Linked DNA regions of Methanotorris formicicus Mc-S-70. The main gene of each other region encodes a partner of the protein of the gene in region 3 in a complex. Links are inferred from orthologs where the notes say so. Each region holds a gene or a part of one and is shown on either strand. Other genes may lie near its edges. The genes, in order: METFODRAFT_RS04085, METFODRAFT_RS06350 and mcrC.

Region 1 (3,036 bases), on a different replicon or contig from region 3:
ATTTTAGTTGTTGATGATAAAAACAATTTACTTGGAATTGTAACAAAAAGTGATTTATTGAGGGCATCAGTAATTTTACTCAACGAAATGCCAAAAATAACAGAATGCAAACACATAACAAACTTTTATTTTTACGATAGGGATGCATCAAAGATAAATAAACTTGCCGATGATATGGTTGTATTGCTTGGTGCGAGGGGGTATATTGTCTCAGAAAAAGAGGGGTATATTGAGATATTGACAAGAGATTGGGAACCACTTGCAAAAATAATGAAGAGTAAAAATAAGATAGAGCATATAACTATAACAACAAAAACTTTAAACCTAATAGATGAGAAGATAGCCAAAGAGGTCATAAACCTCATTGAAAAATATGCATTTGAGGAAATTATAATAACTGATCACATCACACTAATTAATGAGAGATCTTCTATTATTAGGGTAATAACTGATATAACATCATTCAGAGATAGCAAAAAAACCTTTGGAACTGTAACTATTAGAATAGATTTCTAAAACTTAAAAATATGAGGTGGTAAGATAAAGGTTCTTGGAATAGATGTGTCTGGGAGGCATGATGTGTATGGGAAATTTCTAAGGCTCTATGCAGGAATTTTGGCTGAGATATCAGCAGATAGGGTAATACATGTTGAAAAGATAGAGGTGTATTACTCAGAAAGTTCAACACAAACGCCAAAGGATATAATAAAAGAGGTTAAAGAATTAATGGGTAAAATAAAAGGAAACTACGACTACATAGTTTGTGAGAAGGGGGAATTTTTTAAAATCCCAAAAGAACACGTTTCAAGTTTGTTGGGAAAGGAAGTTATTCATCCAAAAACTTTGGGGGAATTGGAGTTGGTGAATATTGCCCATCATGTTTCTTACTCATGTAGAAAATTATTGTTAAGGGAGTTAGAATTAAACAATTTGGAATCAAAATGAAAAGGTTATTTTGGTGGAAAAATGTATGAAATTGTTAGATATGAAGGAGGAGTATATAAGAATAATATTTTAAAGGAATGGATTGAAGATATAGGTGGCTTTGTTATTCAGGAGCATGTCATGCAGTTGGATGTTTATATGACCGTTGCTTTGCCTCAAAGTGAGATTGAGGCATTTAAAGAAGAGGCTAAGAAATATAAGGGAAAGGTTGTTGAGACGCCATTGGCAGGGATTGAGATAGCAGTTGTTGCCCCAAGTTTGTCAAGGCACCACCTTCCACACACCGCATGTGATATATCAGAATACGTTAGGAGATTTGGGGCAAAGCCAAATATGATAGGTCTTGCACACGGAGCAGGAAAAAATATAAGTAGAATTAGCGAGAGAGAGAAGAAACTCATAGAAGAGCATGATGTTGCAATATACGTAATGGGTAATTTTGAAAATTGCATAAAAGACAAAACCCATTTATTTGATGTAGATATTCCGGTAGTTGTAACTGGAGGACCGGAAGAGTTGGATATCCCTTACCCGTATGTTGGAAACTTGGGAAGGAGGGCACATAGGTTGAGACACGGGGAAGAGACCAGGGCATTGAGAAAGATGGTAGATGTTGTTACAGATTTGATAAATGAAAGAAGGAGAGAACTCTCCTACGACCCCCCAATTGTGCCACCAGTTGTTGTTAAGGATGAGATTGAAAAGAGGGTTGAGGAGGTATTTAACATACTTTCTCCAATGCCTATTGTTACGCAACTTGATGGTTTGAGGATTAAGATGGATTATGATAAATACAAGGATAAAATTGCAAATGTTAAAGTAGGGAATTACGTTTTAAAAGATATTGCATATATAACAAGGTCTATGATGAAGAACTACATTCTTGTAAAGATAAAACCAAAATCAGAAGTTGAATTTGAATTAAACAAATAATTGGAGGGAAATTTATGGAAGATATGGATAATCAAATAATAGAAATGCCAATACCTCCCGGATTACCACAATCCATTATTGCCAGATTGTTAGAGATGTGCAATGTTAAGTTTGATATTAGGACGGATGAAATTCACGATGTGAAGTATCCTGTTTTATGTGGGACTTTGGAGGATTTAAAAATAGCAAAGGAATATTTGGAGTTGACCACAGAAACAAAATTGGCGTTGAGGGAAATAGCAAGATTGGCAAGAAAATTCAAAACAAAAGTTAAACTATACACTAACGATGATGAATACAAATACATCTTAGAGATTATTGCAAACGACATAGCAAACAAAGATAAGATTGAAGTTGTTGAAAAAGAACCAGAAGGGGAATATGAAACCGTAAAGGTTCTTGATAAGGAAATTAAGGTTTATATTTAATATTATGTTTTTTTATATATGTTTTTTAATATTATTCAGATGAAACTCTTTTTATAACGCAATAAGGTTAGGATGGAAAATATGATTGGGATTAGGAGATTCAGATTGGAGGATTTGGACAGGGTTGAGGAGATAGAAAAGCAATCATTTAAAAAAATATATCCACGTTTTTTATTGATTCACCTATACACAAACTTTCCAGATGGATTTATTGTTGCTGAAATTGATGGTCATATTGTTGGTTATATTATAGGCACGATTGAATGGGGAAATGGTCATATAATTTCAATTGCAGTGGATAGAAAATTTAGAAACAGGGGAATAGGATCAATATTGATTGAATATTTAGAAAAGTACTTTTTTGAGAGATGCAATGTTAAATACATTGTTTTGGAGGTTAGAGTTAGCAATAAAAAAGCGAGGATGTTTTATTATAAGAGAGGTTATGTTGATAAGAGATTTCTCCCAAAGTACTACGATGATGGAGAGGATGCTATTTTGATGGTAAAGAAAAGAAAGGACTTAAAAACAAACTATCCAATAACCATAAGTATGTGGTGAAAAGATGAATATAATTCCTGCAGTTGATATAAAAGACCAAAAATGTGTTCAACTTATACAGGGGGATCCAAGCAAAAAACATATCGAATTAGACAATCCTGTAGAAGTTGCAAAGAGATGGGAAGAGGAAGGAGCAAAGATGTTACATTTGGTAGATTTAGATGGAGCG
Region 2 (2,969 bases), on a different replicon or contig from region 3:
CTCCCCCAGAGGGAAGGATGGCAACATGGGGCGCGGGTCTCGCTCGTTACCTGACTTAACAGGACGCCTCACGGTACGAGCTGACGACGGCCATGCACCACCTCTCGGCGCGTCTGGCAAGGTCGTCAACCTGGCCTTCATCCTGCCGTCGCCCCTGGTAAGATGCCCGGCGTTGAATCCAATTAAACCGCAGGCTCCACCCGTTGTAGTGCTCCCCCGCCAATTCCTTTAAGTTTCAGTCTTGCGACCGTACTCCCCAGGCGGCGGACTTAACGGCTTCCCTTCGGCACCGGGTAGGCACAAGGCCTACCCGACACCTAGTCCGCAGCGTTTACGGCCAGGACTACCCGGGTATCTAATCCGGTTCGCTCCCCTGGCTTTCGTCCCTCACCGTCGGACCCGTTCCAGGCAGGTGCCTTCGCCATAGGTGGTCCTCCGGGGATCAACACATTTCACCGCTACCCCCGGAGTACCCCTGCCCTCTCCCGGTCCCAAGCCCAGCAGTATCCCTGCCAGTCCTACGGTTAAGCCGTAGGATTTAAGCAGGGACTTACTGGGCCGGCTACGGACGCTTTAGGCCCAATAAAAGTGGCCACCACTTGGGCTGCCGGTATTACCGCGGCTGCTGGCACCGGACTTGCCCAGCCCTTATTCCCGGAGCTGTTTACACTCCGGAAAAGCCCATGCAGTGCATGGGCACTTGGGGTCCCCCCGTCGCGCTTTCGCGCATTGCGGAGGTTTCGCGCCTGCTGCGCCCCGTAGGGCCTGGGGCCGTGTCTCAGTCCCCATCTCCGGGCTCCCCCTCTCAGGGCCCGTACCGATCGTAGGCTTGGTGGGCCGTTACCCCACCAACTACCTAATCGGCCGCAGCCCCATCCTCGGGCGCATATGCTTTCGGGGAAGAATCATTCCAGACCTCTTCCCCTATGGGGGATTATCCTCAGTTTCCCGAGGTTATCCCCCACCCGAGGGTAGGTTAGCCACGTGTTACTGAGCCGTCCGCCATGGGCAAAAGCCCATAGACTCGCATGGCTTAGTCGGACCCCAATAGCAGTGGCCTCCGGCGGGATCAACCGGAATTAAATGGGAGACGATCGCAAGAGAGGATATATTCCTCTTGTGGCCGCTACTGGGTTTCACCTTGGTCGCGGGCTTGCATCCAACCTGACCCTTCGGTCAGGTTGTCACCTTCAACTGCATACTATACTGGCAGTTTGGTGAATGTATTGTTTTTAGGAATAAAACAATAATATATATATCTGTAAATGCACAAATAATACAACAACCAGTAATAAAATGAGGGAGTTTTATGATTCAAGACGTAAATGGAAATGAAATTACCATAAGCTCTTATGTAAGATACGTCAACACCGGTACAAAGGGACATGTTGTAGATATAAAAACTGACGAAAACAGTGTATGGGTAGTTTTAGATAATGATTTGATGTACAAACCCTACTTATTGGAAATATTGGAGGAAGAAGAAAAAGAGAAAAGAGAAGTACTAGACAAGGATGAATTAATAAAAAAATTAATGAAAGAAGGAAAAATAGAAATTTCAAATGATATAGATGCCTGTGGAACATAATCTTAAAATCTTAAATCTTCATTTATATTCTTAGGTGAAACCATTATGGACGATGAGAACGAATTGCTAAGATTAGAAAAGTGTAGAAAGATAATTAGGGATCTAATTAAAAAGAAAGGTAGAAAAGGGATATATGATCTAACTGGATTAGCAGGCGGATTTAAAATAACAGAAGAGGATAAAGCCCTACTTGAAACCTATGTTGGGCCTGCAATATACTCAGAAGAATTAAATAAACTTGGATTAATGCATTTAAGGGGAAATGAAAACCATAAGGCTGTTGGATTTAACAGAACTTCCTCAGCAATATTGGCAACAATTCTTGCAATAAGACCAAAAAAAGTTGTTCACTATGTTCCAGAACTTCCCTCACATCCATCAATACCAAAAAGTTGTAAAATAATAGGAGCAGAGTATTTTGAAGATGATAATGTTGAAGAGATATTAAAAAAAATCGATGAAAATACCCTGACAATAATAACTGGAGCAACAATGGACCATAAGGTTATTAATTTAGAGATAATGAAAGAAATCATAAACTACGCAAAAAAGAAAAAATCAATTGTATTTGTAGATGATGCTTCAGGAGCAAGGTTAAGACCCCTCTTTAATCAACCATCAGGATTGGAATTAGGGGCAGATTTGGTTGTAACAAGTACGGATAAATTAATGGACGGTCCAAGAGGGGGATTACTTGGTGGTTTAAAAGAATTGGTCGATAGAATATATACAGTTGGATTAAGTTTTGGATTGGAAGCACAACCTCCAATAATGGCTGGAATGGTTAGGGGATTGGAGTCATTTAATTTAGATAAATTGAAAAAAGCCTATGAAAGAGCAAAGAACTTTGATTTAAGTGCATTAGATGATTTAAACTATGAATTAAGAGAAAAAGATGAAAAAATAAACATCTCCTATGAAAAAACCCCAACAGGATTTGTTATAAAAAAAGTTACCAACACTGAAAACAATACAAACAAACTAATAGATATTGGATTTAATTTGTTGGTAGATTACGGAATAATAACAATTACTGTTGCAGGAATGCCAAGGGCAAGTAAAAGTTTAAGGGTTGATTTAACATCAAAGGATGCTGAAAGATTATCTGATGAAGAGATTATAAACGCAATTGTCAATTCAATAAAAAATGCATTTAACTAAATTTTTTATAATTTTTTATAAATATATCCGTTCCATTTTTCCCAAAGTTCATAAACTTTTTTATCTTTTTTGTTAAAACCCATTATTACCCAATATTTTCCTATCTTTCTCACATAGCAATAACTTTCAGACCCATTTTTGTAGTATGGGATAAACTCATAACACCTATAATTTCCAAATTTATCTCTAAGGACATATTTCCTAACCTTGTTGTATCTCA
Region 3 (3,133 bases):
TTGAAATGGGGGACGCAATAGGATCATTTGAGAGATTACACTTACTTGGTTTAGCATACCAAGGATTAAATGCAGATAACTTAGTAATTGACTTAGTAAAAGCAAACGGTAAGAACGGAACTGTAGGTACAGTTGTAGCGTCAATTGTTGAAAGAGCATTAGAAGATGGAGTTATTACAGAAGACAAAAAAATGCCATCAGGATTCGTATTATACAAACCTGTTGATGTTGCTAAGTGGAACGCTTACGCAGCAGCAGGTTTAGTTGCTGCAGTTATTGTAAACTGTGGTGCAGCAAGAGCAGCACAAAACGTTGCATCAACAATCTTATACTACAACGACATAATTGAATATGAAACTGGGTTACCAGGAGTTGACTTCGGTAGAGCAGAAGGTACAGCAGTCGGTTTCAGTTTCTTCTCACACTCCATCTATGGTGGAGGAGGACCAGGTATCTTCAACGGAAACCACATCGTTACAAGACACTCAAAAGGATTTGCAATCCCACCAGTATGTGCTGCAATGTGTGTAGATGCAGGGACACAAATGTTCTCACCAGAAAAAACATCAGCATTAGTCGGTGCTGTATTCAGTGCAATTGATGAATTTAGAGAACCATTGAAATACGTAATTGATGGGGCATTAGCAGTTAAAGACAAAATCTAAGTGATTTAGATGATAGAAGTTGAAGTTTTCCCCCACCGATATTTAAAGGCGACTACCACTGAAAAATTCCTAAATAAAGTTTATGATTTGGAAACTACAGAAAGAATCATTATTCACGGGCAGCCCCTCCCAAAAACCGTTTACTATGGACCTGCAAAAGGAACGCCAGTAAAGCATACAGAAAGAAGAGTAATTAACGTTGGAGGAATTCTTGTTGAACTTACTGTTATGGCAGGAAGGTTTTGGATAACTCTCAAAGATGATAGTGAGTTAGACAAACTTGAAGAAATTTGTAAGGAACTTTTCCCATTTGGATACAATATTAAAGTAGGTAAATTCTTGAAGGATAAACCAACAGTAACCGACTATATAAAATATGGGGAAAGATTTGTTAATGAAATAGATAAAAGATTGATTGGGATTACCGACCCAAGAAGTAAATTTGAATCATCTGTTAAAATAATCCCAAAAGAGGAAGATGAAGAAAAACAGTAAAAGAGGAGTAATATGCCAGTAGGTAGAAAAGAGCAAATCATCGATTGCAGGGCAGTAATGGGTCTCGGTGAAGGTGGAGGACTGGCTCAGAGAGGTACTTTTGCAGAGGCGTTAAGAAATGACGTAGTAGTTGTAGCAATGTCACCAGGGAGGAGGCACATAACAAAACCAGTATGTGAAATAACCTATGGGATTAGGGAAGTGGGTATTCAAACAAGTGTTCTTGTGTTGGATGCAGGAAGTGGAATTCCCCACGATGCTCCACACGGTAGTTTAGGTTCTACTTTCGGACTTAAGCCAGAGGAGGCTGCTCAAATAAATAGACACAAATTATGTGTTGTACATTTCGGAAACGTGGTTAATCACGTTGTTTACAAAGCCAGATTACTCTTAAGATATGTAGAGATTCCAACAATCGTTGTTTGTCAATGTCCAGTAGATATGGAAGATTTCGCAAAAGTCGGAATTAAAACTTTAAATGTTATGCCTGTTGAGCCACAGACAAAAGGAATGATTGTGGATATAGTAACGGGTGTAGTTAGGGGTGAATCTTGCCCACAAACTAAAATTGATGAAATAATTGAAAAAATCAAAAAGCACTTAACTTAATGAGGTGATTTTATGGCATACAAGCCTCAATTCTACCCAGGTGAAACAAAAATTGCACAAAACAGAAGAAACCACATGAACCCAGAAGTTGAATTAGAAAAGTTGAGAGAAATTCCAGATGAAGATGTCGTAAAAATAATGGGACACAGACAACCAGGGGAAGATTACAAAACAATCCACCCACCATTGGAAGAAATGGACTTACCAGATGATTACGTAAGAGATTTAGTTGAGCCAATCAACGGAGCAAAAGAAGGACACAGAATTAGATACATCCAGTTTGCAGATTCAATGTACTTTGCACCTGCTCAACCTTACGACAGAGCAAGAACATACATGTGGAGATTCAGAGGAGTAGATACTGGTACATTATCAGGAAGACAAGTTATTGAGATGAGGGAAAGTGACTTGGAAGCATTGTCCAAGAACTTTTTAATTGATACAGCATTCTTCGACCCAGCAAGATGTGGTATCAGAGGGGCAACTGTACACGGACACTCATTAAGATTGGATGAAAATGGTTTGATGTTCGATGCTCTCCAAAGATACGTCTATGATGAAAAAACAGGGCACGTTGTCTATGTAAAAGACCAAGTTGGAAGGCCATTGGATGAGCCAGTAGATGTTGGAGAGTTATTACCAGAAGAAAAATTAAGAGAGATTACAACAATCTACAGAAAAGACGGAGTTCCAATGAGAGAAGACAAAGAACTCTTGACAATCGTCAAGAGAATACACAGAGCAAGAACCCTTGGTGGATTCTGCCCAACAGAAGACACATTCAAGCAACTCTAAAATCTTTCCTATAATATAAAATCTTTTAAATTTCCAAAATAATAAATAATAATAAATAAAGTCCCCACAAATTCTTTGAGGTGAGCCTATGGGAGCAGAAAAGAAATTATTCTTAAAAGCATTAAAGGAGAAATTTGAAGAAGATCCAAAAGAAAAATACACAAAGTTCTACGTATTTGGAGGATGGAGACAATCAGCAAGAAAAAGAGAATTCGTTGAAGCAGCAGAGAAATTGGCTGAGAAAAGGGGAGGCATTCCATTCTACAACCCGGATATTGGGGTTCCATTAGGGCAAAGAAAATTAATGCCATACAAACTCTCTGGAACAGACTACATTGTTGAAGGAGATGACTTACACTTCATGAACAACGCTGCAATGCAACAATTCTGGGATGATATAAGGAGAACTGTTATTGTTGGTATGGATACAGCACACGCAGTTTTAGAGAAGAGGTTAGGGGTTGAGGTTACACCAGAAACAATCAACGAGTACATGGAAACCATCAACCACGCTTTGCCAGGGGGAGCAGTTGTCCAGGAGCACATGGTTGAGGTTCACCCAGCATTAG

Evidence for each region.
Region 1: the proteins of mcrC (region 3) and METFODRAFT_RS04085 are in contact, whole or in part, in a cryo-EM structure (PDB 9H1L), measured with the Methanococcus maripaludis proteins. The link is inferred for Methanotorris formicicus Mc-S-70 from one-to-one orthologs. Residues at the interface, in WP_011171501.1 of Methanococcus maripaludis: Arg5, Lys6, Glu7, Gln8, Ile9, Val10, Asp11, Cys12, Arg13, Ala14, Val15, Met16, Gly17, Gly19, Glu20, Gly22, Gly23, Leu24, Gln26, Arg27, Gly28, Thr29, Phe30, Ala31, Glu32, Leu34, Asn36, Thr51, Tyr59, Arg62; in WP_011170365.1 of Methanococcus maripaludis: Arg6, Glu8, Gln30, His32, Val33, Met34, Gln35, Tyr39, Leu80, Ser81, Arg82, Leu85, Pro86, His87, Cys90, Asp91, Ser93, Glu94, Arg97, Lys98, Lys102, Pro103, Asn104, Met105, Ile106, Gly107, Ala109, His110, Lys122, Glu123.
Region 2: the proteins of mcrC (region 3) and METFODRAFT_RS06350 are in contact, whole or in part, in a cryo-EM structure (PDB 8S7X), measured with the Methanococcus maripaludis proteins. The link is inferred for Methanotorris formicicus Mc-S-70 from one-to-one orthologs. Residues at the interface, in WP_011171501.1 of Methanococcus maripaludis: Asp143, Met144, Glu145, Ala148, Ala149, Thr154, Lys155, Asn156, Val157, Met158, Pro159, Leu160; in WP_011169945.1 of Methanococcus maripaludis: Tyr18, Asn20, Thr21, Thr23, Glu31, Lys33, Trp38, Leu40, Asp44, Ile45, Tyr46, Tyr47, Arg48, Leu51.

The regions. Positions count from the first base shown.
Region 1 is NZ_AGJL01000017.1:3,722-6,757, forward strand. Bases 50-2,922 are described here. They hold METFODRAFT_RS04085 (methanogenesis marker 7 protein), read left to right. Parts: upstream 50-966; coding sequence 967-1,878; downstream 1,879-2,922. Other genes in these bases: METFODRAFT_RS04075 (CBS domain-containing protein), read left to right, coding at 50-516; METFODRAFT_RS04080 (DUF2209 family protein), read left to right, coding at 541-945; METFODRAFT_RS04090 (hypothetical protein), read left to right, coding at 1,893-2,306; rimI (ribosomal protein S18-alanine N-acetyltransferase), read left to right, coding at 2,388-2,867; hisA (1-(5-phosphoribosyl)-5-[(5-phosphoribosylamino)methylideneamino]imidazole-4-carboxamide isomerase), read left to right, coding at 2,872-2,922. Also shown: more of METFODRAFT_RS04075, read left to right, coding at 1-49; more of hisA, read left to right, coding at 2,923-3,036.
Region 2 is NZ_AGJL01000032.1:14,168-17,136, reverse strand. What follows is about bases 143-2,948. They hold METFODRAFT_RS06350 (DUF2098 domain-containing protein), read left to right. Parts: upstream 143-1,309; coding sequence 1,310-1,588; downstream 1,589-2,948. Other genes in these bases: METFODRAFT_RS06340 (hypothetical protein), read right to left, coding at 2,755-2,948; METFODRAFT_RS06345 (TIGR03576 family pyridoxal phosphate-dependent enzyme), read left to right, coding at 1,634-2,749. Outside these bases: more of METFODRAFT_RS06340, read right to left, coding at 2,949-2,969.
Region 3 is NZ_AGJL01000010.1:13,093-16,225, reverse strand. What follows is about bases 1-2,970. They hold mcrC (methyl-coenzyme M reductase I operon protein C), read left to right. Parts: upstream 1-1,172; coding sequence 1,173-1,769; downstream 1,770-2,970. Other genes in these bases: mcrA (coenzyme-B sulfoethylthiotransferase subunit alpha), read left to right, coding at 2,653-2,970; mcrG (coenzyme-B sulfoethylthiotransferase subunit gamma), read left to right, coding at 1,782-2,564; mcrD (methyl-coenzyme M reductase operon protein D), read left to right, coding at 675-1,160; mcrB (coenzyme-B sulfoethylthiotransferase subunit beta), read left to right, coding at 1-665. Outside these bases: more of mcrA, read left to right, coding at 2,971-3,133.